DNA from 3 places in the Bradyrhizobium sp. USDA 3364 genome. Region 3 is predicted to be linked to each of the others. Evidence: riboswitches for the same ligand, from Rfam matches in the RefSeq annotation. Region 3 holds a riboswitch; each other region holds the start of a gene.
What was found. A riboswitch is a leader RNA that binds a small molecule or an ion and turns the genes downstream of it on or off. The one in region 3 is predicted to bind glycine.

Region 1 (10,075 bases), 180 kb from region 3:
GGTCTCGATACGTTTCTTCGATCATGATGCGATTGGAACGGTTCGCACCGCGATCGCTGTCGTTGGTTGTGCGTGATCTTTCGGGGAGACCGTTGTCCACCGTCCGGGCCATGCTCTAGCGCGCGACGTTAAGCGTGTCGTCGCGCCAAGCGCAAGCCGGGGAGCACCAGCGGATTTGCATGCCCTGTGGGCGTAAAGGCTTAAGGCAAAAGACCTAGGCCGTCGCCCCAATGCCTTCCGAAACGGGGCGGAAGTTGGCGAAGTCCCAGCCGCGGCCGGGTGCCGCATCGAGCAGCGCGCGGGTATAGGCCTGCTGCGGATTGGTCAGCACCTCGGCGGCCGGTCCCTGTTCCACGACGCGGCCATGCTGCATCACGGCGACGTCGTCGCAGATCTGTGCGGCGACGCGCAAATCATGCGTGATGAACAACAGCGCGATGCCGAGCCGCCGCTGGATTTCGTCGAGCAGATCCAGAACTTGCGCCTGCACGGAGACGTCGAGCGCGGACACGGCCTCGTCCGCGACCAGCACGTCGGGATCGAGCGCCAGCGCGCGCGCGATCGCGATGCGCTGGCGCTGGCCGCCGGAGAACTGGTGCGGATAGCGCGAGATCGCGTCGGGCGGCAAATGGACGAGCTCGAGCAGCTCGCGGGCCCGCGCCAGCGCTTCCTTGCGCGGCATGCCGTAGTTGATCGGACCTTCCGCGATGCTCTCGCCGACGGTGACGCGCGGATTGAGCGAGCGGTAGGGGTCCTGGAAGATGATCTGGATCTTCTGGCGGTGCGGCTGCAACAGCCGCCGCGACAAATCCGAGATCTCGCGGCCGGCGAGCCGCACGCCACCCGAGGTCGGATCGATCAGGCGGACGATGCAGCGCGCCACCGTCGATTTGCCGGAACCGCTCTCGCCGACGATGCCGAGCGTGCGGCCCTTGCGCAGCGTGAGCGTGACGTTGCTGGCGGCGGCGACCTCGCGGGCTTTGCCGTACAGCGATCGCTCCCGGTAGACCTTGCTGAGCTCGTTGGCTTCGAGCACCACCGGCTCGGTCGTCTCCGGACGCGGCGCGCGCGGCACCAGGCTCGGCACCGAGGACAAGAGGTTGCGGGTGTAGTCCATCTTGGGAGTGCGCAGCACGTCCTGCAGCGGGCCGGCTTCGACCAGCCGGCCCATGCCGCATCACCGCGACGCGGTCGGCGATCTCGGCCACCACGCCCATGTCGTGGGTGATGAAGAGAACAGCGGTGCCGTGGTCGCGCTGCAGGTCGCGGATCAGGGTGAGGATCTGCTTCTGGGTGGTGACGTCGAGCGCCGTGGTCGGCTCGTCCGCGATCAGCAGCTTCGGTTCCAGCACCAGCGCCATCGCGATCATGATGCGCTGCCGCTGTCCGCCGGAGAGGCGGTGCGGGTAGGAGGAGAAGATGCGCTCCACGTCCGGCAGCCGCACATGCTCCATCATCGCCAGGATCTTCCGGCGCCGCGCACGGGCGTCGAGATCGGTATGGGCGCGCAGCACCTCGTCGATCTGGCGGCCGACCGGCACCACCGGATTGAGCGCGGTCATCGGTTCCTGGAAGATCATCGCCATCCGCGTCGCGCGGAGCTGGCGCAGCCGCCGGTCGCTGGCGGTGAGCAGTTCCTCGCCGACCAGCTTGACGCTGCCGCCCGACGGCACCAGCGTGCCCTTCTGCTGCAGCCCCATCACAGTGAGCGAGGTCACCGATTTGCCGGAGCCGCTCTCGCCGACCAGGCACAGCGTTTCGCTCTCGCGCACCTGCAGCGACAGGTCGTCGATGATGCGATGCGCATCGGTCTTGCGGCCGAGGCCGACGACGAGATTGTTGATGTCGAGGACGACGTTGGAAGAGTTGGTTGCGGTCACTTGCCCTCACGCTGCTTCATGCGGGGATCGAGCGCGTCGCGCGCGGCGTCGCCGATCAGATTGACGCTGAGAATGGCGATCGAGAGCAGCAGCCCCGGCCAGAAGATCAGCGACGGCTTGACCTGGAAGTAGGCGCGGCCCTCGGCCATGATGTTGCCCCAGGTCGGCGTTTCCGGCGAGATGCCGGCGCCGAGGAACGACAGGATCGCCTCGGTCAGGATCGCGGAGGCGCAGACGTAGGTTCCTTGCACGATCAGCGGTGCGATCGTGTTCGGCATCAAATGCCGCCACATGATCTTCGGCAGGCTGGTGCCGAGCGAGATCGCGGCCTCGACATACGGTTCCTCGCGCGCCGTCAGCACCACCGAGCGCACCAGCCGCGCCACGCGCGGGATCTCGGGGATGGTGATCGCGACCATCACGGTCCAGATGCTGGCGCCCGACAGCGACACCACGGCGATCGCGAGCAGGATGGCGGGGATCGCCATCAACCCGTCCATCACGCGCATCAACACCGCATCGACCCAGCGGAAGAAGCCGGCGACGAGGCCGATCAGGAGACCGATGGCGATCGAGCAGACGGCGGCGCCGAGCCCGATCACCAGCGAGATCCGCGCGCCGTAGATGATGCGCGACAACAGGTCGCGTCCATAGGCGTCGGTGCCAAGCAGGTACTGCGTGCTCGACGGTTTCAGCCGCTGCGCCGGCGTCAGCAGCAACGGATCGTGTGGCGCGAGCAGCGGCGCGAAGATCGCCATCAGGATGATGAGGGCGAGGCAGATCGTCGCAACCGCGATGATCGGCGTCGAGGTCAGGAAGCCGAACTTGACGCGGAACGGCCGGGTGACGGGGATGGAGGATTCGGGGAGGGTATCGATCGCCATCGCTTAGTACCGGATACGAGGATCGAGCAGGGTGTAAGCAACGTCGATCAACAGATTGACGCCGACATAGATGCCCGACGTCAAAAGGATCATCGCCTGGATCACCGGATAATCGCGCGCCAGCACCGCATCGACGGTGAGGCGGCCGATGCCGGGCAGGTTGAATACGCTCTCGGTGACGACGACGCCGGAGATCAGCAACGCGAAACCGGAACCGATCACGGTGATGACCGGAACCGCGGCGTTGCGCAGCGCATGGCGCAGCAGCACGCCGGTCTCGCCGATGCCCTTCGCGCGCGCGGTACGCACGTAATCCTCACCCAGCACGTCGAGCATCGAGGCGCGCGTCATGCGGGCGATCAGCGCGACATAGATGAAGGAGAGGGTGCAGGTCGGCAGGATGATGCGTTCGAAGAACGGGCCGAATCCGGCCGAGATGCTCTTGAAGCCCTGCACAGGGACCCAGCGCAGGTCGATCGCAAAGATCTGGATCAGCACATAGCCGATCACGAATACCGGTACCGAGAAGCCGAGCACCGAAAGACCCATAACGAAGCGGTCGATCCAGGTACCGTGCTTCCACGCCGCGATCACGCCGAGCGGCACCGCAACCAGGATCGAGAGGATGATGGTGGCCAGCGCGACCGAAATCGACGGCTCGAGGCGCGGGCCGATCATCTCGAGGATCGGCTTGTTCGAGATCAGGGAGACGCCGAGGTCGCCGTGCAGCAGCTTGGCGACCCAGGTGTAGAACTGGATGTAGATCGGCTCGTTGAGACCAAGCGAGGTCCTGATGCGTTCGAGCTGTTCGGGCGTCGCATTGTCACCGGCGAGAATCGCGGCGGGGTCGCCCGGCGTCAGCCGCAGCAACAGGAATACGAACAGGGCCACCACGCCCATCACGGGAATGGCGGCGAGGATGCGGCGAAGCAGATATCCGAGCAAATTGGATCCGTTGGGTTGTGGCCGATGAAGTCCCCAGCGGGACCGTTGCACACCGGACCGTAGCACAGATGGTAGCGGACACACGGTAGAACTTCAGCAAGTCCCATGCCATCGGTGCTGCGGTTTTTGCGGTGCAGCTAATCAGTCCTGATGGTGCGATTATTCCTCCAATGACGTTCGAAGCAGTCCACTGGAAGGTGGATTGCTTTCAGCTTTGCGAGATTTCGCGGGCACGCGGTCGAGCCCAACACCAAGTGTCGGCGCCATCGACGGCGCATCGAGGTCGCGCCAGTCGTCGATCGCCCCTGCGACCATCTGCGCCGTCGCGGCCGACAGCGTCCAGCCGAGATGGCCGTGGCCGGTGTTGTAGAACACGCCCGGAGTCCCTCCGGCGCGAACCACCGGCATCATGTTCGGCATCATCGGGCGCAGGCCTGCCCAGGGCACCACTTTCGACGTATCGATGCCGGGGAAATGATGCCGCACCCAGTCCACCAGCGGCTGGATGCGGTCGGCCCTGATATCGCGGTTGAAGCCGTTGAACTCGGCGGTGCCTGCGACGCGGAAGCGGTCGGCGCCGAGCCGGCTGGTCACGATCTTCGCGGCTTCGTCGAGCAGGCTGACGGTCGGCGCGGCATCCCGGCTTTGCGGTGCATCGAGCTGCACCGTGATCGAATAGCCCTTCACCGGATAGACGTTGACGCGATCGTTGAGCAGGGCGGCGAAGTGGCGGCTCGCCACGCCGGCGCAAATCACGATGCCGTCCGCCTGCAACTCGTGCCGCGTCGCGACGCCGGCATCGTGCGAAGCAGCTTCGGTCCAGCCGATGCGGAAGCCGTCATCGCCGCGCGCGATCGTATCGACGTCAGCCTCGTGGACGAAGGCCGCGCCGCGGCGGACGCAGGCGTCGGCGAGGCCGCGCGTGAACTTGTGGATATCGCCGGTCGCGTCCGACGGCGTGAAGAAGCCGCCATAGCAGGTCGTCTGCAGCGCGGGTTCGATCGTGCGGATTTCGTCCGGCGTGACCGGCCGGCGGTCGAGCCCGCCCTGTTGCAGCAGCGTGTTGACGCGCAGGCCGGCGTCGAAGCCCGCCTTGTCGTGATAGACGTGCAGGATGCCGCGGCGTTCGAGATCGAAGGCGATATTCTCGCGCTGTGCGATCGAGAACAGATGCTTGCGCGCTTCGATTGCGAGTTTCGTGGTCTCGATGGTGTTGGCGCGGTAGCGCGCGATGCCACCGACGAACTCGCCGATCCAGGAATATTTGTGCCAGCTCGGCTTCGGATTCATCAGCAGCGGCGCGTCGCTGCGGAGCATCCAGCGCAGTCCCTTGAGAATGGTCGCGGCGCTGTTCCAGACTTCCGCGTTGCTGGCGGAAAGCTGTCCGCCATTGGCGAACGAGGTTTCCATTGCGGCGTAGCGATGCCTGTCGAGGACAGTCACGCGGTAGCCGCGTTCGAGCAGGGCATAGGCCGTCGTCACGCCGGTGATGCCGGCGCCAATGATCGCAATGTGAGGCATAATGGTCTTCAGGCTCCCGTGTTGTTAGAGTCGCCGAAGCGCCGGTGAAAACCGGCCGTTTCGACGCCCCATCTGTCACGGTACCTGAGAGCTTGATCCGCATCGGGCCTACGCCCGGAAGCGAACTATCCCCTTCGGTGGACGTCACGGCCCTTGATGTGCGGCCATGCTCGTCTCTCTCCAGATCGTCCTGACGATACGGTCCTTTTGCCTGAGAGTTTCCGGGGCGGTTGCTCCGTCGGCGCCGAAGCCGACAACACGAATGTTGTCGCTCCGATCTCTCCCGCATCGTCGCGTTGGACGGCCGGACCGTAGGCGAAGCCTCAAAATTGGACAAGGCTAAATTTCGATCCGGCAGTGCCAACGTGTTGTGCAGCGCAATCGATGTCAATCCAGCGTCGCGAGCAACGCCGCCATCAGGCGGCCGCGCTCGGCGAGGCTGTCGACCTCGATATGCTCGTTGAGCGTATGCGCATCGGCGCCGCGAACGCCGAGGCCGTCGAGTGTGGGGATGCCCATCGCGCCGGTGAAGTTGCCGTCCGATCCGCCGCCGGCGCTGCCATGCGGCAGATCGAGGCCCATCGCCGCCGCGAGGCCTTTTGCCTTTTCATACAGCGCCATGGTGCCGGCATCCGGCTCCCACACCGGGCGCGTGACGCCGCGCGTCACCTTGAATGTCACGTCGTTGGCGGTGCCCGATAGCGCCAGCATGCGCTCGACGCCGCGGTCGAGATCGGCCTGGCGCTTGGCCATGCTGAGGGCTTCGCCGGTGCACGTCGTGGCGACGCAATTGACCCATTGGCCGCCATGCACGATGCCGACCGAGAAGGTGCAGTCCTCGGTGGTCATGCCGTCAATGGCAATGATTTGCCGCGCCATTTCGCGGATCGCGGAGCGGCCTGACGACAGCGTTGCGCCGGCATGGCTCGGCTTGCCGGTGGCTTCCAGATTGAAGCGCGCGATCGCATAGCGGCCGGTGACGACACCGTTGTTCGGCCGGCCGGGCTCCGGCACCAGCACGTATTTGTTGCGCGCGGCTTCCGCCTCGATGATGTCGCGGGTCGACGGCGTGCCGACCTCTTCATCGGGCGTGAACAGCACGGTGATCGGCAGCGGCGTCGTGAAGGCGGCGCGCGCCAACTGCCGGATCGCCTCGATCGACAGATAGTTGCCGCCCTTCATGTCGAAGATGCCGGGCCCGAAGCACTTGTTGCCTTCGCGCCGCCACTTCAGTTTCTCGATGGTGCCGACCGGATGCACGGTGTCGAGGTGGCCGGCGATCAAAATGCCGGGCTGGCCCTGCTTCGGATGCGGAAAGCGGGCGCGGACGCAGCCTGCGAAACCCTGGCGGCCGGCGATGCGTTCGATCGTCGCACCCATGATCGCCATCTCGCGCGCGGCGAGATCGAGCATGCGCTCGACCGCGGCCGCGTCCCATGTCGGGCTCTCGCATTCCACCCAGCTGCGCAGACCCTGCAGCATCGCTTCGGAATCAAAGGGGAGATTGGCTGGGTTCATCGTTTTTCTCTCTTGTTGTTCTGACCGCGCCGGCTTCGGGCGGTGCTCACGAAAATCTCAGTCGACGATTTTGTAAAGCCAAAATCTGGCGCGGCGCCTCATTCGTTTGTGTACGTGCGATGCAGCCCGAAACCGATTGACGCGCTTTGCGCTTGGTGCAAGTCTCGATTTCACAAGCCATACAGCATGTTAGTTCGCCTAAATAACGAACGGCATGCATAACGAATAAGCCGGCTTTGACCAGTTACACGTCAGGAGAGATTGCATGTTCCCTATCTCGCGTTGGAAGCGCCGCACGCTAGCGGCCGCGTTAACGGCGTTTGCGCTGTCTTTTGCGCCGCCGGCGATGGCCGCGGGCAAGACCATCACCGCGGTGATGCATTCGGATCTGCGCGTCATCGATCCGATCATGACCACGGCCTACATCACCCGCGATCATGGCTACATGATCTATGACACGCTGCTGGCGACGGATGCCAACTTCAAGATCCAGCCGCAGATGGCGGACTGGAAGGTCTCCGACGACAAGCTGACCTATACGTTCACGCTGCGCGACGGCCTGAAGTGGCACGACGGGACGCCGGTCACCGCGGAAGACTGCGTCGCCTCGCTGCAGCGCTGGGGCAAGGTCGACGGCATGGGCCAGAAGCTGATGGACTTCGTCGCGAGCCTGGAGGCGACCGACGCCAAGACCATCACGATGAAGCTGAAGGAGCCTTACGGCCTCGTGCTGGAATCGATCGGCAAGCCGTCGTCGCGCGTGCCGTTCATGATGCCGAAGCGTCTTGCCGAGACGCCGCCGGACAAGCCGATCCCGGAACAGATCGGCTCCGGGCCGTTCAAATTCGTCCAGGCGGAATTCCAGCCGGGTGTGAAGGCAGTTTATGAGAAGAACAAGGACTATGTGCCGCGCAAGGAGCCGGCGAGCTGGACCGCGGGCGGCAAGGTCGTCAAGGTCGATCGCGTCGAGTGGGTCACGATGGCCGACGCGCAGACCGCGGTGAACGCGCTGCAGTCCGGCGACATCGACTTCATGGAGAACCTTCCGTTCGACATGCTTCCGGTGCTCGAGGCCAATCCGGATCTCAAGATCGACGTCCTCAACAAGTTCGGCTTCCAGACCCTCGGTCGCATGAACTTCCTCTATCCGCCGTTCGACAATCCGAAGGTGCGCCGGGCTGCGTTCATGGCGATGAACCAGAAGGACGTGCTCGACGCGCTGGTCGGCAATGCCAAGTACCAGAAGATTTGCGGTGCGTTCTTTGTGTGCGGAACGCCGCTGGAGACCGACGTCGGCGCCGAAACGCTGGTGAAGGGGAACGGCATGGCCGAAGCCAAGAAGGCGCTCGCCGCGTCCGGCTATGACGGCACCCCCGTCGTGATCATGGCGCCGGGCGATGTGACAACCCTGAAGGCCCAGCCGGTTGTGGCTGCGCAGCAGTTGCGCGAGGCCGGCTTCAAGGTCGACCTGCAGGCCACCGACTGGCAGACCGTGGTGACCCACCGCGCCAGCCAGAAGTCGCCGAAGGAAGGCGGCTGGAACATGTTCTTCACCAACTGGGTTGCGGCCGACGTCTCCGATCCGATCGTCAACGCCTCGATCACGGGGCGCGGCAAGAACGGCGGCTGGTTCGGCTGGGCCGAAGACCCGAAGATCGAGGAACTGCGTGACAAGTTCGCGCGCGCTGCCACGGCCGAGGACAAGAAGAAGATCGCAGCCGAGATCCAGACCGAGGCCTACGATCAGGTGATCTACATTCCGCTCGGCCAGTACACGATTCCGAGTGCGTGGCGGAAGTCGCTGACCGGTGTGCTCGACGGCCCGGCGACGCCGATCTTCTGGAACATCGACAAGTCCGAGTAAGCTTGCGGCTTGACGCAAAACAAAATGGCCGGGATTTGTCCCGGCCATTTTTATTTTCGCTGTCGCTCGTCAGGTGTGACTGTCGCGGAGCTGTTCGAGCCCGCCGTGAAGCGGCGGCCCGCTTTGCGGCGCGCTCTGCGGCGGGGAGGGGCGGTCCCCGTGCGGATTCTCGCGCTGATCGCGTTGGTCGGTCGTGCGTTGCGCGGATGGACAGTCGTTCGGCATCGTCATGCTCCAATTTGCGGCATGACAACAAGGATGCAGTCGACTGGTTCCGGGACGGCCGCCGCTAATCCGCGTGGCCTGGTCTTGCGCTGTTCGAGCTTGACAGGCTGGTGAGCTGCGTCTGTCCGACACTGGCGCTGTTCATCCAGACCGCCGCGCCGGCCGCAAGCGCCAGCAATCCGTACAGCATGATCGCGCCGCGGATCCAGCGCCGGTAGATCGCGCGCTCGTCGGGCGTCGCGTCACGGAATTTCTGCGCGTTGAGTCCGTTGCTGCAATGAGCCGCGTCGTCGCCGTGCTCGGGAATCGACGCACCGTGATCGCGCGCCTCGTCGCTTGCAATCGACATTGCCGGTCTCTCCGACCAAATTGATTTCAAAATGCGACGGCCGCAAAATGTGCGGCCGGAAATTTCCAACGCGGGAAGACTACACCGTGTGGCGGTCACGGCGTGTGAAGCCAGTCACAGCCGCAAAACACGATGAGGTGATGCGGGCATCGCGATACCGCGCGGGTCTGCTCAGGCCGTGGGTGGCGTGGCGGCTCGCGTCGTCGCGTCCTCAAGTCGGGGGCGATCGAATTCGGCAACGAAGCCATCCCCTGCACAGTCCGGAATCTCTCGCCCCTGGGCGCCTGCATCGAGGTCAACTCGCCGCTGTGGTTTCCCGACCGCTTCGTGCTCGCCGTCGACGGCGAGCGGCACACGAGCCGGGTGATCTGGAAGCGGGAAAGGCGGATCGGACTGGGGTTCGACTGACGCACCGCGCTGTCGCCCCTTGGGCTTCGGCGCGGCAGCCTTCGCTCACTTCGCTCCGATGGGGTCTTACTGGCTTGCCGAGCCGTAGCTCGCAAAGCGAGCGAAGGCTGGTGCGGGCGGTGGGACTCGAACCCACACGACGTTGCCATCGAGGGATTTTAAGTCCCTTGCGTCTACCAGTTCCGCCACGTCCGCGTTGCGCAAGGCGCGCCGATTTCTAGCGCGTTTGGAGGCCGAGTGGAATTGCCATTATCCGCTGCTAACAGATGCGCTTTCAAAGGCTTAAGCGGCTGCCCGCAAATCCATTTGCCTCTCCGGCCGAGCGTTGGGATAAGCAGCGCGCCGCCGCGATTGAGCCTCAATCCGGACACCGGCGGCTGCTTTAGGCAATCTCAACACTGTCTGATTAAGAAAGCTGAATGTCTGTTCGTTTCCCACGCCGCCCAAACCTGTTGCGCGCGGCAGCCGTTCTCGTGCTGCT
Region 2 (10,075 bases), 7.3 Mb from region 3:
GCGACGGCGACCTTGGATGTGGCGATGTGGTCAGGATCGTTGAGTACATGCGCCCCGAGGGCATTGAGAGTTATGCGGAAGCGGCGGCCGTGCGGCGAGAGTTGTTCGCCGGATATAAGCCGGTGGTCAATACGGTCCCGGTAAAAGCCTGCTCAGGCCGGACGCCTCATTGAGATCGAGGTGACCGCAGCGGGCGGCACCTGGCATTGCTCCTGGCACCATGTTCCTACCGTCGGTCGAGCCGGTGGACGACCAAGGGAACATCTGGGCGTCGGCGACCTCGCAGCCCAGACCAGGGTCGCGTACGCGAGCAACGTACGCGATGGCGGCATTCATCCGACTTGCTTAGCGCACAGGAACTCGCCATTCCGGTGAACTGGCGCTGCGTTCAGATCAGGCAGGGGCGCCTTTTGGTCGGTCGTCACCGTTCCGGCGCGCACCTGTTCTCCAACACGTCGCGCGTGATTGGGTCTATTCGAAAGCTACGCAATCATGAGCTCGATAATCTTGATCTGAGCCTCACCGATCCGATCGAACTGCACACCTTCGCTGCGAGCGAGCTGCGCGACCGCGCTCACGTCCAATAGCAGAAGGCCGTCGTTCTCGCCGTCGAACGCTTGGTTGTACTTCTCTAATTCCGATTGCTCCGCGTTCTGCGCGGCCGGAAGACCGGGGCCGCGGCGAGAACGTTACGCAAACGGTGTGCGATCTGAGACGACCCGCCTTATCCCGTCCACTGATAATGCTCTTGGTGATGTCGATCGCTTCTGAAGTTTCGCGTTGATAGCTTAACTAGTTGCGTCATGCAGCGCAAGCACACTAGGCCTTCAGCGGCTGCGGCACGATCTTGTGTCGATCGCACATGTCCGGCCAGAATGTGCGCTTCGCTGAACCGTTCGTCACAAGTAGGTTGCCTTGGTACTGGTCCAATACTGGCAGACAAGCGTCGATGAAGCGCTCTCCGGCGTCGTTAGCCTTGATCACCGTACGGCACGCTTAAATCGCAAGCGATGTTTCTATCCTGCGGTAATTGCGATGAGCGACGAAGTGCTCCGATCAAGCTAGTTGCTCACTACCGCAGCTGGACTGGCATGGACGTTATGTGTGATCGTTGAGGGGCAGCGTTGTGGCAATGTCTCCTAGGCGCTCGCAGCTTTCATGATCAGACCTTCCCTACCTGGAGGAGGGCCGGAACTAAGCGCCGGTTACAAGGCGACGCCGTCAGAGCGCACTGAGATCGCATTCGCCGAACTTGCGGATGGCCTTCTTCTCCGAATCCCCGATCGACAGACCTCTCGTCAAACTAAACACGCTACCGCCGATCTGACCGTCTTGCGCGACAACGCCTCGACACGCATGGCTGCCGCGCCTGTGCTAAAGGCACTCCGTCTTCCCGCCGGTCGTCAACGGACTATATAAAGCAAGACGCGACTTAGCAGGTGAAGTTGGGCTAGTCAAAACGCACTACGCCGAGAGCACGAAGTGCGCGACGAGAAGGAATGTTTCGACGGTACGTGGAGCGGAGCAATAAGTACTCCATCTGACCAAACACATCGTCGATCACAAGGCCGCGTACTTCGAACCAAAAGAATTTTGACGATCACCACGAACCGGCGCTGATCGATCGGATGAACAAGAAGGAGTCGACTACCCCATCGCGAAGAAGGAGCGCCCCAGCGTGAGCGATGTGGTCGACGTGATGGCCGCATTGCGCACGAAAGTCGACAAGGAGCGGGCGTCGATGCCGACTGAGAAGTGACTCAGATATTGCTGCCGATCGAGAGCAAGAGACCGAAGAATGTTATAGCCAAGGACACGGCGGCGAAACTGCGGCGGAAGTCTGCTACGTCGTGCGATCAGCCTAGCGGTCGTGGTCCCAAGCAAGCAGCGACCCAGCGAAAATACTGCAAGGTACGCGTCGGGCCAACTACCGGGATTAGGAGGTCGCCTAGGCTAGCCCCGTCGTCATATCCTCCGTACGATTTTGCTCGATTAGATGCGCGCCAGAGTGCAAGAGCCGCCAGCTCCGGGGCGAGCGGCGAATTGCGACAACATATTATATCTGGATTCGCGTCACTAATCGAGTTGCTACAAATGAAATGGAGTTGCTACAAATGAACGTGCGCGCTAAACCTGCCAGCGGGAATAACGAGTTTATGGTAATCGAATCGGTGGATGCCGCGCGTCGACGGGAAACACCTTTCGTCGTAAAGCTTAATGCAGATGTCAACCTTAATGACATTCACGACGTTGCCGTACATCGTCGCAAGGTTGACCTGGCACCCGCCGTGTTGGAGCTAGTGCAGAAGGGGCGGGCCCAGCTCGAAAATCTACTGACCTCAGGAAAGGTTATCTACGGCATCAATACGGGTTTCGGCGGCAACAGCAATCTCGTAATCTCTGACGATCTACTGGCGCTCCATCAAAGCAATCTCCTCAAGTTCCTATCAGCGGGAACCGGCGATTGCCTTGCAGAGGAACACGTGCGAGCAGCCCAATTTCTGACTCTGTTAGCTTTGGTTCGCGGCTGGTCTGCCGTGCGTCCTGAAATCGTGAGGAGTCTTCTTGAGCACATTAATCTAGGCGTCGTTCCAACTGTGCCGCGACATGGTTCTGTTGGCGCGAGCGGGGACTTGATTCCATCAAGTTACATCGCGAGCGCGCTTTGCGGGTGCGGTCGCGTCTGCTTTGCCGGACAAGAGATGAGCGCCAGTGAAGCATTATCTCGCGCTGGCATAACACCGGTTGAATTGCAAGCGAAGGAGGGGCTGGCTCTCGTCAATGGTACTCGAGCGATGACAGGCATCGGCGCTCTAACGGTGCAGCGAGTATGGATGACGTTTCGAGCTGCGCTCGGCGCGCTAGCCCTGGCAGTAGATGCATTGCATGCCTCGAGAGAACACTACGATGCTCGTATTCACGCTGCGAAAGGGCATCCAGGTCAAATTGCCGTCGCTGCGGCGCTTCGCGAGATGTTGGCGTGTAGGTCATCGTATACTTCTTCAGGTGTTCATAGGTCGAATGAAGCCACCGGGATCGTCCAGCTCGCGGAAGGCGTCCAAGAGATATATTCAATCCGGTGCGCGCCACAAATACTTGGCATTGTTCCGGAATCGCTGGGTGAGGCACGGATGGTGATCGAGCGTGAGGCGAGTTCAGTGAACGACAACCCATTGATAGATCCGGAGACTGGGGATGTCCTTCACGGCGGAAATTTTATGGGGCAGCATGTTTCCCGCATAATGGACGCGCTCAAGATTGATATTGCAACAGTCGGAAATCATATGCATGCCATCATGGCCCTTTTGATGGACAGCCGCTTTTCGCGAGGTCTCCCGAATTCGTTGAGTCCCCGGCTCGGCCTATATCAAGGCTTTAAGGGAGTGCAAATGTCGCATACCTCTCTCGTCGCGCATCTACGGCGTGAAAGTGCTCCAGCAAGCGTTCATACCTTGCCAACCGAACAGTTCAATCAGGACATCGTCAGCCTGGGACTGCACGCAGCGCTTGGCGCAGCGGAGATGGAGCTTAAATTGAGAGACGTCGTCGCGATGACGCTTTTGGCGGCCTGTCAGGCCGTTGACCTGCGATCCAATGGATCTGAACTGCCCTCTGCCTTGAGCCACTTGTATGAAGCGGTGAGGAAGATCAGCGCGCCATTGGTCGAAGATCGGGCGATGGACCGAGATATTGCCGCCATATCCTTCGCGATTGTGGAGGGCTTGTTGCCGCTTCCTCAATGTGAGCCGCCGCGGGACGCGCAGGGGGGCGGGAGAAGTGGTGAAATCTGAGAGAGTGTCACGGTGATGACCAATAGCACTGGGCCTTGGCCGTTGATATCCGTTGGTACGATTGACGTCACGCCATACCGCGAGGTGCAGGCGGTGACCGCCGTTTCGAAAGCTCATATTCGCTGACTCCGCGTCGGCACTGTTTGGGCAATAGGCTGTGGCTCATAGATGGTTGAATGATTGTTTGCAGTTCCGTTAAGTAGTGTTGAGGGGGACTGCGATGGGGCTTGCGCGGCGATGCCGCCATACCCTGATTGCGGCATTGAGCTCAGATTGAGGTTGGTCTCTCTGGGCGATTCCGCTCACGAACACATGGAGTCTCTTTGGAATCGCCCAAGACTAGGACATGTTTGCTTTCCAGAATCTCGCCTTGCATTAACGCATGTTCGTCGTGACCTGCCACTGAATATTTCCTCCAGAAGGAGTTAGAGTCCGGCCCGAAGAAGGACGGACAGATGAAGCGAGCACGGTTCACGGAAGAGCAGATTATTGCGGTGCTGAAGGAGCATGAGGCCGGGGCGAAGACGGCCGATCTGGCTCGCAAGCACGGGATCTCCGAGGCGACGATCTACAATTGGAAAGCCAAATTCGGCGGCATGGACGTTTCCGAGGCGAAGCGGTTGAGGGCCCTGGAGGAGGAGAACGGGAAGCTGAAGAAGCTTCTGGCCGAGCAGATGCTCGATGCAGCCGCACTTCGCGAGCTCCTTTCAAAAAATGGTAGGGCCCGCCGCCAAGCGCGCTGCTGTCGCGCATTTGCAGGCCGTCATGAGCCTGTCGGAACGGCGGGCCTGCTCGATCGTGGGTGCGGATCGGAGATGATCCGCTATCGCTCCAGCCGCCCGCCGGAGGCAGTTCTGCGTGGCCGATTGCGCGATCTCGCCAACGAGCGGCGGCGTTTCGGCTATCGCCGCCTGTTCGTCCTGCTGCGGCGGGAGGGCGAGCCATCGGGGATCAACCGGATCTACCGGCTTTATCGCGAGGAAGGGCTCACCGTCCGCAAGCGGCGGGCTCGCCGCAAGGCGGTTGGGACCCGGGCCCCGATCCTGGTCGAGGCCAAGCCCAATGTCCGCTGGTCGCTGGACTTCGTCCACGACCAGTTCGTCAATGGTCGACGCTTCCGCATCCTCAACGTCGTCGACGACGTCACCAAGGAATGCCTGGGCGCCATTCCTTACACGTCGATCTCGGGGCGGCGCGTGGCCCGCGAACTCACGGCAATCGTCGAGCGACGCCGCAAGCCAGGAATGATCGTGTCCGACCATGGCACCGAGTTCACCTGCAACGCCGTGCTGGCTTGGTGCAAGGACGCAGCCATCGATTGGCACTTCATCGCACCGGGAAAGCCCATGCAGAACGGCTTCGTCGAGAGCTTCAACGGCCGGATGCGCGATGAGCTACTCAACGAGATTCTGTTCTTCGATCTCGACGACGCCCGCGCCAAGATCACCAATTGGGTCGCCGACTACAATCTCCAGCGTCCCCACTCGTCGCTGAAATACCTGACCCCCGCGGCCTACGCCGCCCACCTCACCGCAACGGACGCTCGGCTGCGCAACCCCGACCAGCTCCGCCGATCGTCCGTTGCTCCACCCGCGCCACTTGGCGTACAAAACTCCGAGACTCTAATTGCCGCTGAATGAAAAATTCAGGGGCAGGTCAGAGGCGGTCAACATGCGCTCAATCACTGGGACGGGTTTACGCTGTTTCTCCTCGACGGCCGCGTCGAGATTTACTCCAACACGGTCGAGCGTTCAATGCGCCCGATCGCGATGGGAAGGCGCAACTCATCGTCTAGCGGCAGCGAGGGCGGCGCTGAAAGCCGGGCGATCCTAGCGTCAATGGGGAACATGGCAAAACTCTATGTTTTCGATCCGCAGGCCTGCTTGTGCGATGTGTTGCAGCGTATCGTTTCCCGGCGAACCAAGGGTCATCAGCTGCTCGCCTTCAGGATCAGAACAAATTGCCATCAACGGTGCAGCCCCTTACAGGGGGCAGCAAGCCAAGAACAAGTCCATGTCGCTGATGCGACAATTTAGTAACTTTGTCAGCTGCTCGTTCTTACTCAGAAAGCGGGATGGACGGGATCGCGTGTACAGGGAGCTCGCGACCTACGTGGCCGCAACGATGCCCGCTTCTCGGCCTCAAAGGGGTAGCGCAATCCGTCTAGTACTACGGCCTGCGCTCGCGCTATGAGCGACTGTAAGATTGCAGATGCTGACGAAACGGGAAGCGGCTGCGTGCTTCGACGCCTGCGAGACGACCTTAGGAGGTGGGCTGAACGTGGACTCGTCATCAAGCACGCGCTACAATCCGCGCTGCTGCCTACACGACTTACTCGCCTCGGATCCGCCGAGTGAGCAATGCAGTCGATGCAAATGCCTTGTCGGTCGCGCCGCCGCCCTTAAGACGGCAATCGTTCCAAAGCCTTCAACCGAAGCTGTCCCGGCGTTCGTTGCATCGCTATGCATACTGTTTCCTGACTCAGCGCGCCGACAGGAACCAACCATTGCGAGCCATTGATGCCCGTTGCCGGCGAGGCTCCCTTCAGGACCAGGCTCTTTGTTGATCCGACGCAAATTCCAAGTGTGCGGCAGCCTTCGTAAGGCTAATTATTTTGCCGTCGGTTGATGTGGGATCATATTCCGACGACCATTGCCTACATGGCGAGCCATCAAGCCTCTGGACTCAAAACTTGACGAATAGCAAAATAAAATATACAAAGTATATTCCTAAGGTCTTAGAATGAGGTGTTAGAGAGATGCTGAAGATCAAAGCGGCGGAGTATGAGACAAGGCTCAAGAGCCTTAAGCGCGTAATGGCCGAGCGATCAATCGACGCATTCTTGATTACCGACCAAGCCAACTTTGAGTACTTCTCCGGATACAAATCGATAACGTGGATATCAAAGGCTCGTCCGCTCGCGCTTCTTGTTCCAAGCTCTAGAAGTGGTGCTATCATTATATCCTCGGCCGCCGAGGCGCCGGCAATCCAACTTACTGAAGAGATGCCTTCCCGCATCGAGCACGTCGCCTATTCGGGATTCGTTCTAGCGTTTATCGAGGCGATTGTTGACCAATTGCGAGCCTGCAACGCGCGCCGACTCGCCCTGGATTATGGCTTTGAAAGCAGCGGGTTGGGCTCGCTGAACTTGCTCCATAAATGTAGAAGTAACTTCGCCGCGCTGGACCTGGTCGAGGGCGCCGAGGATATCTGGCAAATCCGCGTTGTTAAATCCCCGACCGAAATCCGTCAAAAGAAGGTTGCTCTGGAAGTGGCGACTTCCTCAATGCTTGAGTGCTTCCAAGAACTGCGTCTTGGAGTCACGGAGATCGAGTTTGCTCGGCATCTGACCATTAGGGCGATTGAGAAAGGGGCCAGCGCGGTCCCAATGCTTTCCGTGAAGTTTGGCAGAGGGAGCTTCCCTTCCCCCTTGCCGCCGACGGAGCGGGCACTAGCCGCAGACGACTTTATCTGGACGGATATGGGATGTCTTGTAGGAGGGAGCATCTCTGATGTTAACCGGATAGCTAAAGCCGGAAAGGTAACCGCAGAGGAACAGGCTCGTTATCACGAAGTCCGAAATATTACGCAGAAAACTATTACTGCATTTCGCGCCGGTATGACGACAGGAGAAGCATACAGCGTCTTCGAAGAAATCGCGCGCAACTCTTCTTTGGGCTTGCCGGGTCCGTTTACGGCCTTCTTTTCTCGTGTCGGGCACGGTTCTGGTTACAGCATTACCGAGCCTCCCTCAATCTCGCCAAGCTCTGAAGAGGTTCTTCGCGAGGGGATGATCATCCACGTTGAGCCGAAGTATTATCTAGAAGGCGGAGTTTATCAGACTGAAGAGGTCGCAGTAATAGGCATAGAGCATAGCGAGCTTTTGACTATCCCTGCGCCCGAGCGCCTTCCCGAAATCAAAATTTAGCGTCTCCGTGGCAATGGTGAGCACTCGCTGCCCGGTAAGCGCAAAAAAAAGAGCGCTTTCAATGCGGTGCGGGGCCGTTCCCGCTCAACCTCCCGATGAAATGATACTTGAAAAGTGATGTAGGTCCGCTGCTAACGCTAGCCTATTCAATGCTCTTTCTGAAATCCGCCAAGGGATTGGCGGTACTTGCGATTGTTTCACTATCGCTGCCCTATGGGCGTTTCCTCCCTAGACTGGCCGCCGGCCCAAAGGACTGGCGGCCCTCTTGCAACTGTCACACTGATTATCTGACGCTGGGAGAGATCGATTTAACGGTGCCGAAGGAGCAACCGTCCCAGGAAACTCTCAGGCAAAAGGACCACGTCAGTCGAAAACTCCGAAAAGAGATGCGCTCGCATCCGCCGACGGGATAACCTTCGAGCTGACCTGCCCCTAAATTTTTCATTCAGCGGCAATTAGAGTCTCGGAGTTTTGTACGCCAAGTGGCGCGGGTGGAGCAACGGACGATCGGCGGAGCTGGTCGGGGTTGCGTAGCCGAGCGTCGCCAATCGACAATGTCCCAAGTCACGGGGAATCTCGAAAGCCAGCGGCGGCAATATGACTTGGCGCAGGTCGCTGAAACCACCGGATTTAAGTCGGTGACGGTCATTGACGACGATCTTGGCCGCTCAGGTTCCGGCAGCACTCAGCGGCCGGGATTTGAGCGGCTTGTGGCGATGGTGTGCTCGGGCGATGTCGGTGCCGTCTATTGCATCGAGGCATCGCGGCTGGCGCGCAATGGACGCGACTGGCATCACTTGATCGACCTATGCGCCCTCGCCGGCGCGTTGGTCATCGATCCCGACGGCGTCTATGATCCGCGGCTTGTCAACGACCGCCTGCTTCTCGGACTGAAGGGGACGATGTCGGAGTATGAGCTGAGCCTGCTTCGTCAACGTGGAATCGCCGCTCGAGACTCCAAGGCCCAGCGCGGCGAGTACCGCTTCATGCTACCATCCGGATTTTGTTGGAGTGAACTCGGCAAGATCGAAATCGATCCCGACGAACATGTGGCGGGAGTGGTTCGACTCGTCTTCACGAAGTTCCGCGAGCTCGGCAGCGCCCGGCAGGTCTTTCTTTGGCTGCGCGCTGCCGACATCAAAATGCCTATGGTCCTGAGGAATGTTCAAATCTACAAGCTCAGCTGGAAAGCGCCGGCCTATCACACGGTGATGCAGATCCTGCACAATCCGCTCTATGCTGGCGCCTATGCGTTTGGCCGAATCGCTCAGAAGACACGGATCGTGGACGGTCGCGCCCGCAAGGTCAGCGGGTTCAAGAAGCCGCGGGAGGAATGGAATGTTCTCCTGCGCGACAATCATTCCGGCTATATCAGTTGGCAGGAGTATGAAGACAATCAGGCGCTGCTGCTGGAAAACGCGCACATGAAGAAGAACTGCTCGCGGAAATCGGCTCGCGGGGGATGCGCACTTCTGACCGGCTTGATGCGGTGCGGACGTTGCGGTCGGATGATGCGTGTGGTCTATGGCCAGGCCAAGGGGAATGCCCATCGCTATCAATGCCGCGGCGATGACGCCCATGTCGGCGCAGGCTTATGCATCGGCATCGGCGGAGTACGGATCGATCGTGCGGTCGCGCTGCAAATCCTCGAGGCTGTCTCCGATCGGGCTGTTGAAGCAGCGATATTGGCGTCCGACCAGATTGAGCGCTCGAGACATGAGATCATCGCCGCCGTCGAACGGGAGCTTGAGGTCGCACGCTACGAAGCGTCTCTTGCCGCACGCCGGTACGAGCTTGTGGATCCGGCGAAGCGTCACGTTGCCCGTGAACTTGAGGCGCGCTGGAATGGCGCATTGGAGCGGGTTGCCGAGCTTGAGGGTCGGATCAAGGAGCTGCGCGCCGCATCGGCGGAAAGTCCCAAGATCGACCGTGCCTTGCTTCTGCAACTTGCGTATGATCTGCCGCGGGTGTGGAACGCACCGTCCACGGACACACGCACCAAGCAGCGGCTGGTTCACATCGTAGTCCGAGAGATTGTTTGCGATCTCGATGAGGACACCAACGAGGCCGTTCTGCTCATTCACTGGACCGGCGGCCCGCACACGGAGGTTCGTGTTGCTCGCGTTAAGACGGGCCGATATCCGGGGGATATGGCGCCCACTGCCGTCGACGCACTTCGTAAGCTCGCTGGTCATTGGCCTGATCGAGAGCTCGCCGTGTCGCTCAATCGGATGCGCTGCAAGACCGGTGACGGCGAGACCTGGACGACTGTTCGCGTGCGGGAAATGCGCGAACGCTTGGGCTTGCCGGAATATGACCCCGCGTCATCCGACGGCAAAATGATCAGCCTCGCGAA
Region 3 (10,075 bases):
GCGAAGGCGACGACCGCCGCGATTTCGACCGTGGTCAGCAGCCATCCGAACTGCGCGTCGATCTCGGGTACTGAGGCGAAGATCGCCGCCAGCACGTCGACGGCGATGATCGCGACGATGATCCCGGCAAACCGCGAGCCGCCCGAATGCGGCAGATCATCGCGCTCGAGCAGCTCGTAGAGACGGTCGCGCAGCCCGGGATCGCTGATCGTGGGCTTGAGCGGAGCCGTCGCCACGATCAGCCTCTCCGTCAGGCGGCGCCGGCCATTGCTTGTTCAATTGCGGACAGCGCGGCGTCCGCCTTGGCGCCGTCGGGCCCGCCGGCCTGCGCCATGTCGGGCCGGCCGCCGCCGCCCTTGCCGCCGAGCACCTCGGAGCCCCTGCGCACCAGCTCGACCGCATTGAAGCGTGAGGTCAGATCGGCGGTGACGCCGACCACAATGCCGGCCTTGCCGTCCTCGGTGACCCCGACGATCGCGACCACGCCGGAGCCGATCTGCTTCTTGCCGTCGTCGACGAGGCTCTTCAGATCCTTGGTCTCGACGCCCTCGACCGCGCGCGCGAGCAGCTTGACGTTGCCGACTTCGCGAACGGCTGAGGCTGCGCCGTTCGACGCACCGCCGCCGCCCATCGCGAGCTTCTTGCGGGCGTCAGACAGGTCGCGCTCGAGCTTCTTGCGCTCCTCCATCAGGGCGGCGATGCGCGCCGGCACGTCGTCGATCGTGGTGCGCAGCTCCAGCGCCGCGGTCTTGGCCAGTGCGATGGTGTCGTTGGCGTGCTTGCGCGCGTGATGCCCGGTCAGCGCCTCGATGCGGCGCACGCCGGACGCCACCGCGCCCTCGCTGGTCACCGAGATCATGCCGATGTCGCCGGTGCGGCGCACATGGGTGCCGCCGCAGAGCTCGACCGACCAGCCGAGCGCGTTCTGGCCGTGATCGCGGACGCCCCTGCCCATCGACACGACGCGGACCTCGTCGCCGTACTTCTCGCCGAACAGCGCGCGGGCGCCGGCCTCCCGGGCATCGTCGACGCCCATGATGCGGGTGGTGACCTCGTCATTTTCCAGCACGACATCGTTGGCGATGTCCTCGATCCGAGCGAGCTCTTCCGGCGTGATCTGCTTCGGATGCACGAAGTCGAAGCGCAGCCGGTCAGGCGTGACCAGCGAGCCGCGCTGGGCAATGTGATCGCCGAGCACCTGGCGCAGCGCCTCGTGCAACAGATGCGTCGCCGAATGGTTAGCGCGGATCGACGAACGCCTGGTGTGGTCGACCTCGAGCTGCAGCGCCGTGCCGACACTCAGCGTACCCTGCTCCACTTGGCCTAGATGCACGAACAGATCGCCGGCCTTCTTCTGCGTGTCGGTGACGCGGAACTTGACGCCCTCGCCGGTGAGGACACCGATGTCGCCGACCTGGCCCCCGGACTCGCCGTAGAACGGGGTCTGGTTCAGCACGATCGCGCCGCTCTCGCCGGCCTTCAGGCTCTCGACTTCGGCGCCATCCTTGATCAGCGCCGTCACCGCGCCTTCCGCGCTTTCGGTCTCGTAGCCGAGGAATTCGGTCGCGCCGAGCTTCTCGCGCAGCGGGAACCAGATCGCCTCGCTCGCCGCCTCGCCGGAGCCCGCCCAGGAGGCGCGCGCCTTGACGCGCTGCCGCTCCATCGCGTCGGTGAACGAAGCCTGGTCGACGCTGATGCCGCGCGACTTCAGCGCGTCCTGCGTCAGGTCCAGCGGGAAGCCGTAGGTGTCGTACAGCGTGAAGGCGGTGTCGCCGTCGAACATGTCGCCCTTCTTGAGGCCGGCGCTCTTCTCATCCAGAATCGAAAGACCGCGCGCCAGCGTCTTGCGGAAGCGCGCCTCCTCCAGCCGCAGCGTCTCCTCGATCAGCTTCTCCGCGCGCACCAGGTCCGGATAGGCCTGGCCCATCTCGCGGACCAGCGCCCAGACCAGGCGATGCATCAGCGGCTCGCTTGCACCCAGCAGCTGCGCATGGCGCATCGCACGGCGCATGATCCGGCGCAGCACATAGCCGCGGCCCTCGTTCGACGGCAGCACGCCGTCGGTGATCAGGAACGCCGACGAGCGCAGATGGTCCGCGATGACCCGGTACGATCCAACGTTCTGCTCGTTCGGACCGTGCCCGAGGGTCGACGCGGCGGCATCGATCAGGTTGCGGAACAGATCGGTCTCGAACACGCTCTCGACGCCCTGCAGGATGCAGGCCATGCGCTCCAGGCCCATGCCGGTGTCGATCGAGGGACGCGGCAGCGCCACGCGCTCCTCCTTCGTCACCTGCTCGTACTGCATGAACACCAGGTTCCAGAATTCGAGGAAGCGATCGCCGTCCTCTTCCGGGGTGCCCGGAGGTCCGCCCCAGATGTGCTCGCCGCGGTCGATGAAGATCTCGGAACATGGTCCGCACGGGCCGGTATCGCCCATCGCCCAGAAATTATCCGAGGTCGCGATGCGGATGATGCGGTCGTCCGAGAAGCCCGCGATCTTCTTCCAGTAGCCGGCCGCCTCGTCGTCGGTGTGGTAGACGGTGACGAGCAGCTTGTCCTTCTTGAGCCCGAAATCCTTGGTGATCAGATTCCAGGCGAGCTCGATCGCGCGCTCCTTGAAGTAGTCGCCGAACGAGAAGTTGCCGAGCATCTCGAAGAAGGTGAGATGGCGCGCGGTGTAGCCGACATTGTCGAGGTCGTTATGCTTGCCGCCGGCGCGCACGCATTTCTGCGACGTCGTGGCGCGCTGATAGCCGCGCTTCTCGACGCCGGTGAAGACGTTCTTGAACTGCACCATGCCGGCATTGGTGAACATCAGGGTCGGGTCGTTGCGCGGAACCAGCGGCGACGAGGCCACGATCTCGTGGCCGTTCTCCTTGAAGAAGTTCAGAAATGTCGACCTGATGTCGTTGACGCTGCTCATGTTCATCCAATCGGAAAAAGGGGCCGGCCAGCCGCAAAAAGGCGTCATTTTCCGGCCGAACGCTTTTAGACATTGCCAGCTGCGGTGTCCAGAAACTGTGCAGCCGGATCATGGGCTTGCCGCGGCAGCACAAAGCCCCGTGGGATAGTCGCTGCAGCTGCGTTGACAGTCTTGGTGGCGCCGTGTTTTCTACCTACGTATACCCCGTCACGTCGGGAGAGACCGGCCTTACCGCCGGCGCCGAAGGAGCAACCGCCCCGGAAACTCTCAGGCAAAAGGACCGCGTGACGTCTGACATCTGGAAAGAGGCGCTGGGGTCTTCCCCGATGCGTCCGCCGACGGGATAATACTCTCAGGCACAGCGACAGATGGGGCTTTCTGCAGGTTTCTCAAGGGGAAATAGGTCCCCGCGGGAACCGCGAGGGCCTTGTGATGCTTGCGCACGAAAACTCCCAGCTGAAACAGACCCCGCTGCACGCGCTGCATCTGGCACGCGGAGCCAAGATGGTGCCGTTCGCCGGCTACGACATGCCGGTGCAATACACCGCCGGCGTGCTGAAGGAGCATCTGCACACCCGCAAGGCAGCCGGCCTGTTCGACGTGTCCCACATGGGACAGCTCGTGCTGAAGGCCAGATCCGGCAAGGTCGCCGACGCCGCGCTCGCGCTGGAAGGGCTTGTGCCGCAGGACATTGTCGGCATCGCGCCGGGACGGCAGCGCTACGCGCAATTCACCAACAATGACGGCGGCCTGCTCGACGACCTGATGGTGGCGAATTTCGGCGACCACCTGTTCCTGGTGGTCAACGCCGCCTGCAAGGCCGAGGACGAGGCGCATCTGCGCGCGAATCTCTCGGATGCCTGCGAGATCGTGTCGCTGGCCGACCGCGCGCTGATCGCGCTGCAGGGCCCGAAAGCCGAAGCGGCACTGGCGAAACTTTGTGCAGATGTCGGTTCGATGAAATTCATGGACGCCGGCCCGCGCCGTGTCGCCGATATCGACTGCTTCGTCTCGCGCTCCGGCTATACTGGCGAGGACGGCTTTGAGATTTCGGTGCCTGCCGACAAGGCGGAAGCGCTGGTCACCGCGCTGCTCGACGATCCTGATGTGCTGCCGATCGGGCTTGGCGCGCGCGACAGCCTGCGGCTCGAAGCCGGGCTTTGTCTTTACGGCCACGACATCGACACCACGACGACGCCGGTCGAGGGCGCGCTGGAATGGTCGGTGCAGAAGGTCCGCCGTAGCGGCGGCGCCCGCGCCGGCGGCTTCCCGGGCGCCGACAAGATCCTCACCCAATTCGCGCAGGGCGCCTCGCGTCGCCGCGTCGGTCTCAGGCCGGAGGGCCGTGCGCCGGTGCGCGAAGGTGCCGGCCTGTTTGCCGATCCGACCTCGACCGAACAGATCGGCACCGTGACCTCGGGCGGCTTCGGCCCGAGCCTCAATGCACCGGTTGCGATGGGCTACCTGCCCACGTCCCTTTCCGCTCTCGACACCACCGTTTTCGCCGAGGTGCGCGGCCAGCGGCTGCCGCTGAAAGTCGCCGCCACGCCCTTCGTCCCCAATACCTACAAACGCTAAACGCGAGGATCTCCATGACGACGCTGTATACGTCCGACCACGAATGGCTCCGCATCGAGGGCGACGTCGCCACGATCGGGATCACCGACTACGCACAATCGCAGCTCGGCGACGTCGTGTTCGTCGAACTGCCCAAGGTCGGCCGCAGCCTGAAGAAGGCCGAGGCCGCCGCCGTCGTCGAATCCGTCAAGGCCGCCTCCGACGTCTATGCGCCGATCACCGGCGAGGTGGTCGAGGTCAACGAGGCGCTCGCCGCCGAGCCCGCTTTGGTCAATTCGGATGCCGGCGGCAAGGCCTGGTTCTTCAAGCTGAAGATTGCCGACAAGGGCGAGCTCGGCGGCCTGATGGACGAGGCCGCTTACGCCGCGCACACCGCCTAAAGGATTATCCCGAGGATCAACCGATGAACGCGCCCTTCAAGCCGATCAACGAAGCCGCCACCGATTTCGTCCGCCGACATGTCGGACCGTCACCGCGCGACGTCAACGCGATGCTGGAGACGGTCGGCGCCGCGAGCCTGCAGGCGCTGATGAACGAGACGCTGCCGGCGTCGATCCGCCAGAAGGCGCCGCTCGATCTCGGCCGCGCGCTGAGCGAGACCGAGGCGCTCGCGCATATGGGCGAGCTCGCTGCGCAGAACCAGGTGTTCACGTCGCTGATCGGCCAAGGCTATTCCGGCACCATCCTGCCCGCGGTAATCCAGCGCAACATCCTGGAGAACCCGGCCTGGTACACGGCGTACACGCCGTATCAGCCGGAGATCAGCCAGGGCCGACTCGAAGCCCTGTTCAACTTCCAGACCATGATCTGCGACCTCACCGGGCTCGACGTCGCCAACGCCTCGCTGCTCGACGAGGCGACCGCGGCGGCCGAAGCGATGGCGCTCGCCGAGCGCCACTCGCAGGTGAAGGCCAAGGTGTTCTTCGTCGACAAGGAGGTACATCCGCAGACGCTGGCGGTGATGCGCACGCGCGCAGCCCCCTTGGGCTGGGCGCTGCTGGTCGGCGATCCCCTGACCGAGCTCGACAACGCCGACGTGCTCGGCGCGCTGCTGCAGTATCCCGGAACGTCGGGCGCGGTGCGCGACCTCCGTCCGGCGATCGCATCGCTGCGCGCCAAGGGGGCGCTTGCGATCGTGGCCGCAGACCTGCTGTCGCTGACGCTGCTTGCCTCGCCTGGCGAGCTCGGCGCCGACATCGCGGTCGGCTCGGCGCAGCGGCTCGGCGTGCCGATGGGTTACGGCGGACCGCACGCCGCCTACATGGCGGTGCGCGACACGCTGAAGCGCTCGCTGCCCGGCCGCATCGTCGGCCTCTCGGTGGATTCACGCGGCGCGCCGGCCTATCGCCTCGCGCTGCAGACCCGCGAGCAGCATATCCGCCGCGAGAAGGCGACCTCCAACATCTGCACCGCGCAGGTGCTGCTCGCGGTGATCGCCTCGATGTATGCGGTCTATCACGGACCCGAGGGCCTCACCCACATCGCGCGCAGCGTGCATCGCCGCGCCACCGTGCTCGCCGCAGGCCTGCGCAAGCTCGGCTTCGCGCCGACCAGCGAGGCCTTCTTCGATACCGTGACGGTCGAGGCCGGCGCGAAGCAGATCGAGATCCTCTCCCGCGCGCAGACGGAGCGGATCAATCTGCGCATCGGCACAACCACGCTCGGCATCGCGCTCGACGAGACCACGACGCCGGAGACTGTGGAAGCTGTGTGGCGCGTGTTCGGCGGCAAGCTCAGCTATGCCGAGATCGAGGCGGCCGCACGCGAGGCGCTGCCGAAGGAGCTGCGGCGCACCAGCGCCTTCCTCACCCATCCGGTGTTCAACACGCATCGTTCTGAGACCGAACTCTTGCGCTACATGCGCAAGCTCAACGATCGCGACCTCGCGCTCGACCGCGCGATGATCCCGCTCGGCTCCTGTACGATGAAGCTCAACGCCACTACCGAGATGATCCCGCTGACCTGGCCGGCGTTCGGCAATCTGCATCCGTTCGCGCCGTCCGATCAGGCCAAGGGCTATCACGCGCTGTTCAAGCGGCTGGAGCAGTGGCTGTGCGACATCACCGGCTATGACGCGGTTTCGCTGCAACCGAACTCCGGCGCGCAGGGCGAATATGCCGGACTGCTTGCGATCCGGGGTTACCATCTCGCGCGCGGTGAACCACACCGCAAGATGTGCCTCATCCCCTCCTCCGCGCATGGCACCAACCCGGCCTCGGCCGCGATGGTCGGCATGGACGTCGTGGTTGTCGCGTGCGACGCGCGCGGCGACGTCGACGTCAATGATCTTCGCGCCAAGGCGGAGAAGCACTCGGCCAATCTCGCCGCCGTGATGATCACCTATCCGTCGACCCACGGCGTGTTCGAGGAGCATATCAGCGAGATCTGCGACATCGTGCATGCGCATGGCGGACAGGTCTATCTCGACGGCGCCAACATGAACGCGCAGGTCGGGCTCTCGCGGCCCGGCGATTACGGCGCCGATGTCAGCCACCTCAACCTGCACAAGACGTTCTGCATCCCGCATGGCGGCGGCGGCCCCGGTATGGGCCCGATCGGCGTCAAGGCGCACCTCGCGCCCTATCTGCCGGGCCATCCCGCGACCGACGGCGCGACGGCGCATGCGATCGGCCCGGTGTCGGCCGCGCCGTTCGGCTCGGCGTCGATCCTGACCATCTCCTACATCTACATCCTGATGATGGGCGGCGAAGGCCTGACGCGCGCCACCGAGGTTGCGATCCTCAACGCCAACTACATTGCCGCGCGGCTGCAGCCGCACTTTCCGGTGCTGTACCGCAACGAGCGCGGCCGCGTCGCGCATGAGTGCATCATCGACCCGCGGGCGCTGAAGACGACCAGCGGCGTCACGGTGGACGACATCGCCAAGCGGCTGATCGACTACGGCTTCCATGCGCCGACCATGAGCTTCCCGGTGGCCGGCACGCTGATGATCGAGCCGACGGAATCGGAATCGAAGTTCGAGATCGACCGCTTCTGCGACGCCATGATCGCGATCCGCAACGAGATCGCTGACATCGAGAAGGGCCGCTGGAAGGTCGAGGTCTCGCCGCTGCGCCACGCCCCGCACACCGTGCACGACATCGCCGACGATGTGTGGGACCGGGCCTACACCCGCGCCGAGGGCTGCTTCCCCGCGGGCGTGTCGCGGTCTGACAAATACTGGAGCCCGGTCGGCCGCGTCGACAATGTCTATGGCGACCGCAACCTGGTGTGCTCGTGCCCGCCGGTCGAGGATTACGCGGAGGCCGCGGAATAAAGGCGCCAGTGTTGCAGCTACGTGGGGGTTGCGTCTCTGACGCCTGATTCACTCGGTGTCATTCCGGGGCTCGCGAAGCGAAAACCCGGAATCTCGATCCACGACCTCTGGATTCCGGGCTCGCGACTTCGTCGCGCCCCGGAATGACGGACTGGTCCGGCCCGCGGCAGGAGGATTCATGCGCGAGGAATTCTGGTTTCATTTCCCGTTTCGGGTCCGCTATTCCGAGGTCGATGCGCAGGCCGTGGTGTTCAACGCCCACTACCTGACCTATTTCGACACCGCGATCACAGAATATTTCCGCGCGCTCGGCTACGACTATCTCGGCGAGGTGGCGCGGACCGGCATCGACTTCCACACCGTGAAGTCGGTGGTCGAGTACAAGGCGCCGATCCGGTTCGACGAGGACATCGAGGTCTGCGTGCGGGTCGCCAAGATCGGCCGTTCCTCGATCAATCTCGCGCTCGCGATCTTCGCCAAGGGCTCCGACGACCTGCGCGCCACCGGCGAGATCATCTGGGTCGCGACCGACCAGACAACCCATCAATCGGTCGCGGTGACCGAGGATTTGCGGGCGCTGGTCGCGAGCCGGGAAGAGGCGCTGGCGTAGAGAGGAGCGACGCCTGCTGGCATCCCGCGAACAGGCCTTACGGCGCGATCAGGGTGCGGCCTCTCGCGTCCCAACGCCAGAGCCGATCGTTGGTCAACTCCGTTCCACCCCACCAGCGATGGATCGGGTTGTACTGGCTGAAGTCGAGTTCGCCATCCAGCACCTCCTGGCCAAAATCAGTGACCGACAGCCGACTGAACATTCGCTCTTGATGTGCCTTCGAATTGTCCACCGCAACGCGCTCTGCAGGCAATCCAGCAAGGACAGGCGATCGACAATATGCGAGCCCATCCAGCACCAGGTCCGCTTCCTGAAAACCGAACACGCCGCGTTCCCTGTACAGATCACTTGTGATGGGCCCCGGCTTGGTCTCGCCTTCAGCGACGAGCTCCAGCATCCGCAATTCGGTCGCGCCAAGGCCGGTTTCCCGTCCGGGAAGCTCCTCAAACAGTGCGATGAGCGCCGCGCGGAGCTGCGGTATGACCGACAGGTCTGCCATCAGGAGGTCGAAGCAGGGCTGCGGTGTGGATGCGTGATAGGCGCTCCAGGCGCGGCTGGCCAGTTCCAAGCGCTGATCCGTCACCGTGAGTTTCGGCAATCGCCATTGTGCCAGGCCTGCACCTCCACCTGCGGCGACGATCTCGACATCCGTCTGGACCACCACGAGCTTCGACAGGATACGCCGGTGAGGACGCAGAAAGTCGAGCAGCCAGACCAGGACTAGCTGGTCGTTCGGACGGGGATCGGCCAGAGCTCGATGCTGCTGCAGCGATCGCAGAATTCGAGCAGACTGAGAGAATGATCGCCTACCGGGGCGAGGTGTTTCCGGCTTGCGACGTCGAGCCAATGCGTGCCGAAGTCATGATGTTCGGCGGACCGTCGTTGCAACGAGCTCGCAAGCTCGGCGCGAGACGGCAGCGGTCCCAAACGAAGCGCTGCCTGAAGCCAATCGCGATATCGGCCAGCCCTGCCCGTCTGAGCATGATGCCTGCAAGATCGCTCGTCGCAAGGATCAGACGTGTCATAACCCCGAAGCTCCGCAGTCTATGTCTTGCTCAGCGCCGGATTCCAGCGCCAGAGATTGTCATTGGTCAGGTGCGTGCCGCCCCACCAGCGATCGATCGGATTGTGATCGGTGAAGTCCTCCTTGTAGGCGAGCACCGCCTTGCCAAACTCCGTGACCGACAACCGGCTGCGCTGAAAGGCCGCCAGGCGATCGCGCGCATTCTCCGGAGCGATGGAGCGCAAGCCATCGTCGAGCCCGGCGATCGCCGGCTGCGGTCCGTGCGCAAGCCCTTCGAGCAGCCTGCCGATTTCCATGTCGTTGAAGACGCCACACTGGCGAAAGCCGCGAAGGTAGAACAGCGCGTTCGTCGCGACGAAACCTGTCGCGATCAGCTCCAGCAACCGCATCTCGGTCGCACCGAGTCCCGATCTGCTCCACGGGAGCTCACGGAGCAGATCAAGCAGCGCCGGCCTCAACAACGGGAACGCACTGAGATCACGGTGCAAAGCTTCGAAGCAGGCCTGCGGCGTTGTCGCCCGATAGGCCTGCCAGCACATGCTTGCCGTGTCGAGGTCCGCAGCTCGGACGTTGGCCAGCGGGACCTCGTTCCATCCGCGCCATTCCGGGAGCATTGCCAGCAGGCTGAAGCTGACGAGGCGCAGCTTCAGCTTCGCCGCA

Region 1: it holds a riboswitch for glycine, as region 3 does, so the genes downstream of both, ACVILL_RS38615 (D-amino acid dehydrogenase) here and gcvT (glycine cleavage system aminomethyltransferase GcvT) in region 3, are expected to answer to the same signal.
Region 2: it holds a riboswitch for glycine, as region 3 does, so the genes downstream of both, ACVILL_RS05235 (recombinase family protein) here and gcvT (glycine cleavage system aminomethyltransferase GcvT) in region 3, are expected to answer to the same signal.

The regions. Positions count from the first base shown of each region.
Region 1 is NZ_JBSRYG010000002.1:8,162,094-8,172,168, reverse strand. It holds partial or broken gene ACVILL_RS38630 (ABC transporter ATP-binding protein) at 215-1,880, opposite strand; gene ACVILL_RS38625 (ABC transporter permease) at 1,877-2,764, opposite strand; gene ACVILL_RS38620 (ABC transporter permease) at 2,768-3,709, opposite strand; gene ACVILL_RS38615 (D-amino acid dehydrogenase) at 3,869-5,230, opposite strand; glycine riboswitch at 5,301-5,416, opposite strand; glycine riboswitch at 5,420-5,526, opposite strand; gene ACVILL_RS38610 (M20/M25/M40 family metallo-hydrolase) at 5,618-6,748, opposite strand; gene ACVILL_RS38605 (ABC transporter substrate-binding protein) at 7,014-8,612, shown strand; gene ACVILL_RS38600 (hypothetical protein) at 8,902-9,186, opposite strand; tRNA gene ACVILL_RS38595 (tRNA-Leu) at 9,703-9,789, opposite strand; gene ACVILL_RS38590 (twin-arginine translocation pathway signal) at 10,014-10,075, shown strand, end outside.
Region 2 is NZ_JBSRYG010000002.1:1,078,336-1,088,410, reverse strand. It holds gene ACVILL_RS05265 (acyl-CoA dehydrogenase family protein) at 1-43, shown strand, start outside; gene ACVILL_RS05260 (hypothetical protein) at 342-587, shown strand; gene ACVILL_RS05255 (HAL/PAL/TAL family ammonia-lyase) at 2,115-3,791, shown strand; gene ACVILL_RS05250 (IS3 family transposase) at 4,286-5,431, shown strand; gene ACVILL_RS05245 (IS66 family transposase) at 5,435-5,827, shown strand; gene ACVILL_RS05240 (M24 family metallopeptidase) at 6,550-7,719, shown strand; glycine riboswitch at 8,003-8,090, shown strand; gene ACVILL_RS05235 (recombinase family protein) at 8,274-10,075, shown strand, end outside.
Region 3 is NZ_JBSRYG010000002.1:8,340,268-8,350,342, forward strand. It holds gene ACVILL_RS39475 (cyclic nucleotide-gated ion channel) at 1-239, opposite strand, end outside; gene alaS (alanine--tRNA ligase) at 251-2,926, opposite strand; glycine riboswitch at 3,129-3,219, shown strand; gene gcvT (glycine cleavage system aminomethyltransferase GcvT) at 3,359-4,504, shown strand; gene gcvH (glycine cleavage system protein GcvH) at 4,519-4,884, shown strand; gene gcvP (aminomethyl-transferring glycine dehydrogenase) at 4,908-7,781, shown strand; gene ACVILL_RS39500 (acyl-CoA thioesterase) at 7,960-8,391, shown strand; gene ACVILL_RS39505 (hypothetical protein) at 8,429-9,052, opposite strand; gene ACVILL_RS39510 (hypothetical protein) at 9,436-10,075, opposite strand, start outside.